2 linked regions of the Thiorhodovibrio winogradskyi genome follow. Each later gene encodes a partner of the first gene's protein in a complex. Links are inferred from orthologs where the notes say so. Each region holds a gene or a part of one and is shown on either strand. Other genes may lie near its edges.

The links.
Region 2: the proteins of dsbD (region 1) and Thiowin_RS09095 are in contact, whole or in part, in a crystal structure (PDB 1JZD), measured with the Escherichia coli proteins. The link is inferred for Thiorhodovibrio winogradskyi from one-to-one orthologs.

Annotation. Positions count from the first base shown.
Region 1 is NZ_CP121472.1:1,792,905-1,796,317, reverse strand. Bases 76-3,169 are described here. They hold dsbD (protein-disulfide reductase DsbD), read left to right. Parts: upstream 76-456; coding sequence 457-2,883; downstream 2,884-3,169. Other genes in these bases: Thiowin_RS07950 (TlpA family protein disulfide reductase), read left to right, coding at 2,909-3,169; cutA (divalent-cation tolerance protein CutA), read left to right, coding at 149-475. Outside these bases: more of Thiowin_RS07950, read left to right, coding at 3,170-3,413. UniProt on the Escherichia coli protein: Required to facilitate the formation of correct disulfide bonds in some periplasmic proteins and for the assembly of the periplasmic c-type cytochromes.
Region 2 is NZ_CP121472.1:2,029,313-2,032,360, forward strand. Bases 277-3,005 are described here. They hold Thiowin_RS09095 (DsbC family protein), read left to right. Parts: upstream 277-1,112; coding sequence 1,113-1,898; downstream 1,899-3,005. Other genes in these bases: xerD (site-specific tyrosine recombinase XerD), read left to right, coding at 277-508; Thiowin_RS09090 (YajQ family cyclic di-GMP-binding protein), read left to right, coding at 611-1,093; Thiowin_RS09100 (PP2C family protein-serine/threonine phosphatase), read left to right, coding at 1,946-2,812; Thiowin_RS09105 (DUF342 domain-containing protein), read right to left, coding at 2,884-3,005. Outside these bases: more of xerD, read left to right, coding at 1-276; more of Thiowin_RS09105, read right to left, coding at 3,006-3,048. UniProt on the Escherichia coli protein: Acts as a disulfide isomerase, interacting with incorrectly folded proteins to correct non-native disulfide bonds.

The sequences.
Region 1 (3,413 bases):
GACCGCGGAGCCGACTAGCGCAATCCCCCAACCCGGAAAGCTTGGCTCGCCTTCACAACTGCCTTAAGCCGGCGCGCGCGCACCGCTATGGTCTAGAATGCTCGGCCAATTGTCCCGACTCAACCAGCCGCCACAGGGATTCTCGCCAATGTCATCGCCACCCTGCATCGCCTACTGCACCTGTCCCGACGCTGCATGCGCCGAGCGCATCGCCACGCTGCTAGTCAAAGAAGGTCTGGCCGCCTGCGTCTCCCTGCTGCCGGGCGCAACCTCCTTTTACCTCTGGGAAGGGGATCTGTGCCAGGATGCCGAGACCCTGCTGATGATCAAGACAACGCAGGCACGTTTGCACGCACTTGAGGCGCGTATCTTGACCGAACATCCTTACGAGGTGCCTGAGTTTATTGTCGTGCCTGTTATCGCGGGATCGGATCACTATCTGGAATGGATTGACACATGCACCAAAAGCACGTGATGCCCAACCAAAAAGCACACCACAACCAAGCCCCACGCCCTGGGCGATCCTCATCCGCGTCTGGCTGGCTTGGCCTCTGGATGCTGGTCGCGGGGCTGGTAACGAGTCTGAGTGGACCGGCATGGGCGGATTTCCTGCCAGTTCAGCAGGCCTTTCAACCCGCGGCCGAAGCTCTTGGCCCCGACGAAATAGCCGTGCGCTGGCGGATTGCCCCCGGCTATTACCTGTACCAGGGCAAGCTCCGCTTCCGCAGCGAGACACCCGGGGTGAGTTTGGGCCAGCCGCGGCTTCCGTCGGGCGAAATCCGGCAGGATCAGTTCTTCGGCGAGGTCGAGATTTATCGAAATCAGATAGAGATACGAATTCCGCTTGAGCGCGCCGACAGCGCTGCTGGGCGCCTAACACTGCTCGCGCGCTTTCAAGGCTGCGCCGATGCCGGCTTCTGCTATCCGCCCGAGGAAGTCGCGCTCGAGCTTGACCTGCCTGCCCTTGATTCAGCCGCCCAGCAGGCGCCCAATCCGGCAACCAGCCCTGCCTCTGACTCGAGGCCCGCCTCCAACCCGCTCAATGCGCTCGTTACCAGTGCTCGTCGCGGCTTCGCTGGTGAGCACGACATTCTCCCAGCCGAGGAAGCCTTTGTTTTTTCAGCCGACATCAAGTCACCCAACCGGCTGGAACTGCGCTGGATGATCGCGCCCGAGACCTTTTTATATCGTGACAAGATCACGCTGGAACTCACCCCAGAGAGCGCCGAGGCCGCGGGCGTGCGACTTGGCGAACTCGCTTTGCCCGAGGCTGAGATCAAGGCCAACACCGTGCGCCCGGACGGCAGCATCGGCGATGTCGCCATCTACCAGGGCCTTCTGAGCGCCGAGCTACCGCTGCTGCGCACTCGCGGCGAGGCGAGCGACATTCGCTTGACCGCCAGCTTCCAGGGCTGCGCCGAACGCGGCATCTGTTATCCGCCGGTGACCAAGACCATCACCCTGGCCTTGCCGCCGACCACCGAGCTGGCTGATTCGCAAGCTGTGGCGGATGCGCGAACTCTGGCCAGCGCACAACCCCCCACAGCCACCGCGCCCCAGGCGGAGATAGCGCGTGTCTCCGAGCAGGACCAGATTGCCGCGCGGCTGGCAAAAACCGGCATCTTCGGTGCCCTGGCACTCTTCTTCGGTCTCGGGCTATTGCTGGCCTTGACCCCATGCGTCTTCCCGATGATTCCCATTCTCTCGGGCATCATTGCCGGTCAGGGCAAGGGCATCACCACCCGCCAGGCCTTCATGCTGTCGCTGGCCTATGTGCTGGCCATGGCGCTCACCTACGCCATCGTCGGCCTGATTGCCGGGCTCTTTGGCGCCAACCTGCAGGCCGCATTCCAGACTCCCTGGGTGCTGACGCTCTTCGCCGGCATTTTCGTCGCCCTAGCGTTGTCGATGTTCGGCTTCTACGAGCTGCAACTGCCCAGCAGCCTGCAAACCCGGCTGACGGAACTGAGCAACAAGCAACAGGGTGGCACCCTGATCGGCGCGGCCATCATGGGTGTTCTCTCGGCTTTGATTGTTGGCCCCTGTGTCGCCCCACCGCTGATGGGCGCGCTCATTTTTATCGGCAAGACCGGTGATGCGGTGCTCGGCTTTTTTGCCCTGTTTGGACTTGGGCTCGGCATGGGCGCGCCTCTGCTACTCATTGGCACCTCTGCCGGCAAGCTACTGCCGCGCGCCGGTGGCTGGATGGATGCAGTCAAGGCCGTGTTCGGCGTGCTGCTGCTGGCCGTGGCGATCATGTTGCTCGAGCGCATCCTACCGGCGGCCATGGCAATGGCGCTCTGGGGGCTGCTGCTGATTGCCTCGGCGGTGTATCTGGGCGCGCTCGAGCCCCTGCCCGTGCAGGCCAGTGGCTGGCGCAATCTATGGAAAGGCCTGGGTATCAGCCTGCTGATCTATGGCGCCCTGATGCTGGTCGGCACCGCCGCCGGCGGGCGCGATACGCTGCAACCCCTGCGCGGGCTGATGCCGGTCGGTGGCGCGCAAAGCAGCGCCCAGGCCGAGTTCAAACGCATCAAGACGGTCGCCGATCTGGAGCGTGAACTGGCCGCCGCCGCGGCCAAGGGCCAACCCCTGATGCTCGACTTCTATGCCGACTGGTGTGTATCCTGCAAGGAGATGGAGCGTTATACCTTCCCCGAGCCCGAGGTTCAGGCCGCCATGGCGGGTTTTGTTCTGCTGCAGGCCGATGTGACCGCCAACGATGCCGAGGACAGAGCCCTGATGCAGGAGCGCTTCGGCATACCCGGCCCGCCGGCGATACTGTTTTTCGACTCCTCCGGCAGCGAGTTGCGCGGTTTCCGCCTCGTTGGCTTCGTGCCGTCGGAAGAATTTGCCGCCCATTTGCGCGCACTTAAACCATGACCCTAGGGTCCATCACGGTGATCCCATGAGTGTGATAAAAGTCCTGTTCGTCACCCTGCTGGCTGGCACACTGAGCATCAGCGTTGCCCTCTTTGGTCAGCGCTGGATGGACGACCATCCGAATTTCGCCCTGATGTCCGGAACAGAACGGCAGCGGGCGATGGTCCTCCCGGACCTGCGCCTGACGGACATTCATGGCAATGAGATCGGCAGCCACAACTGGGCTGGCAAGGTGCTGATCATGCACTTCTGGGCGAGTTGGTGTGCCCCCTGCCTGTCCCAGATCGGCTCGCTTGAGCGCCTGCAGGTCGCCCACGACACCAGCGTGCTGCAGGTGGCGAGTATCGCCATCGACACACCCAAGGACATCAGCACCTTCCTTGCCAGCCGCCCGCTCAATTACCAGATACTCTTTGGTGGCTTGCCTGAGATCGAACTGGCGGCACGTTTTGGCAACCGGACCCGGTCCCTGCCCTTTACCCTAATGTTCGATCGCACTGGCCGCGCCGTTTTCAGCCAGGCTGGCCTCA
Region 2 (3,048 bases), 240 kb from region 1 along the record:
GGCCCGCGGGCACCGGGACAGGACCATGCTGGAGGTGCTTTATGCCACCGGCCTGCGGGTGACCGAGCTGGTGACGCTCGAATGGAATTCCGTCAGCCTCAATCAAGGCGTGGTGCGGGTGATGGGCAAGGGCAGCAAGGAGCGTCTGGTGCCTCTGGGCGAGGAAGCCTTGGCGTGGCTTGCAGAGTTTGCGCGCGGACCACGCGCGGAGCTACTGGGCGCGCGTCAATGTACTCAAGTGTTTCCGACCAGTCGCGGTTGCTGCATGACCCGCCAGGCGTTCTGGCAGCTGATCAAGCGCTATGCGCTGGAAGCCGGCATTGTGGTGGAGCTGTCGCCGCACAGCCTGCGCCATGCTTTCGCTACCCATTTGCTCAACCATGGCGCTGATTTACGCGTGGTGCAGATGCTACTGGGTCACAGCGACTTATCAACCACCCAAATTTACACCCATGTCGCCAAGGCGCGCCTGCAGGAACTCCATGCCCAGCATCATCCGCGCGCATGAATGATGAGGCCGTGCTCTCCCGCGCAAACACTCTCGCCGCGGCGCGAAACTATGGTAGCCTTCCAGCATTCATGGGTTGCTTTAAACTTTGGTGGAGGCGCGATGCCCTCGTTTGACGTGGTCGCGGAGGCCGACCTGCAGGAAGTCCGCAATGCGGTTGATCAGGCTGGGCGCGAGATTGCGACGCGCTTTGATTTCAAAGGGGTCGAGGCGCGCTTTGAACTCCAGGATGGCGCGATTGATCTGCACGCCGAGCAGGAATTCCAACTGGGACAAATGATGGACATTTTGCGCCAGAAGCTGGTCAAACGCTCGGTCGATCTCGCCGCGTTGGAGGTCGATGACCCCATCACCACGCTGAATGCCGCCCGGCAACGCATCGGCATCAAGCAGGGTGTCGACTCGGACACCGCCAAGCGCATGATCAAGGCGCTCAAGGCCAGCAAGCTCAAGGTACAGGCGCAGATACAGGGTGATCAACTGCGGATCAGCGGCAAAAAACGCGATGATCTGCAAGACGCCATTGCCGAGTTGCGCAATACCGATTGGAAGCTGCCGCTTCAATTCACAAATTTCCGCGATTAACGATGAGCGAGGATTTTGCATGATGGCATCCACCAATTCCCGAACCTCCACCTATCACTCTCCTCAGGGTCGCGGAAGACGGTCACTGCAGAGCATTCTGGCGATGCCGCTGATTGCGCTGGGTATGGCGTTGACAGGTCCGACATTGGCGGATGATGCCGCGACGATTCGCGCAGCGCTGGCCAAAGTATTGCCTGAGCATCAACCGACATCGGTCAAGCCATCGGTGGTCGATGGTCTTTACCAGGTGGACATAGGTCCGCAGGTCATGTTCGTGACCTCCGATGGTCGCTACCTGATCGACGGCGCGGTGATTGATTTGCAGACGCGGGAAAATATTGCCGAGTCGGCCCAGGCCGAGGCGCGCCAGCGCACCATGGCGGGTGTCGCGGACGAGGATGTGATTCTATTCGCCGCCGACCAGCCTAAACACCAGGTCACGGTGTTCACCGATATCGATTGCGGCTACTGCCGAAAATTGCATCACGAGATTGATGGCTACAATCAAGAGGGGATCAGCGTGCGTTACCTGTTTTACCCGCGCAGTGGTCCGGGAAGCCCTTCTTATAACAAAGCCGTTTCGGTTTGGTGTGCCGATGACCAGAGAGCCGCGATGACCGCGGCCAAGAACGGCGAGAAAGTGCCATCGGCTAACTGCAAGAATCCGGTCCGTGAGCACATGGAACTGGGAGAGCTGCTTGGCATCCGCGGAACACCCGCGATTGTGCTTGAGAGTGGCGAGATGGTGCCAGGATATGTGGAACCAAAGCGCTTGGCCCAGCTGCTCGATGCTGCCTCGCAATAGGCATTGACAAAGGATATCAGGATAAGGGGTGAAAGAGGTGGTGTGCAGTGGCTGACCAACATGGGGCACTGGAGTTCGCCTGTCGTACGCATCGTGGCATGGTTCGCAAGGGCAACGAGGACTCGGTCGCGGTGCATCCCGAGCATTGCCTGGCGATTGTCGCCGACGGGGTTGGTGGAGCCAGTGCGGGAGAAGTGGCCAGTCGCATGGCGGTGGACATCATCTCCGAGCGTTTTATCAAGCGCGCGCCCAGCCGCTCGGATGCGCGCATCGCGCAGTTGTTGACCGAGGCCGCGGTGGATGAAGCCAATGGCGCTATTGTGCGCCATGCGCGCGAGGAGCCCGAATGCTCAGGGATGGGTACCACAGTGGTGATGGGCTTTTTCGGGCAGGGATGGATGGTGTATGGTCACGTCGGTGACTCGCGCCTATACCGGCTCCGCGATGGTGAGCTCAAACAACTCACGCGCGATCATTCTTTCATTCAGGAAGTGGTCGACCAGGGCTTTTTCCCGAGCTTGGCCGATGCTCGTGAATATGGCATTACCGACAATGTGCTAACGCGCGCCCTCGGCTCGGCCGCGCATATCAAGGCCACCACTGACACCACCAATCTCCTCGAAGGGGATATCTACCTGCTTTGCTCCGACGGGTTGACGGGCATGGTGCCCTTCGATGAGCTGCAAAATGTCTTGATCGCCGCGGGCTCCCTGGAGACGGTGGCCGATACCCTGATCAAGCTTGCGTGCAAGCGTGGCGGCGTGGATAACATCACGGTCGCTCTGGTGCGCGTCAATCAGGTCGAGCAACCGGCGGACGGGACGAAGGCTCCCAAGGCGGCGGCAGATGCCCAGTCCTTGGCGGATGCGCCAACAAAAATATTACGCCCATCAAAAGCCCCCCAGCCGTCTTGATGCCTTCGGGGCGGACTGTCAGGCGGCGTTGCCTGCCAGCCTGCCTGTCAATATGGGGGGGCAAGGACTGGCTACTTGGTTTGGGGTTGCAGGGGCCGATGGGTCAGTCGATCCTCGGCATAGCGGAAGCAAACTTGGCTGATGGCGTCGGTGATTTCCAGGGTTTTGTCACCAATGGTCAGCACGACGCCTGGATAGACGGTGCCTGGAACCTCGATGCAGTGATTCATGATGTC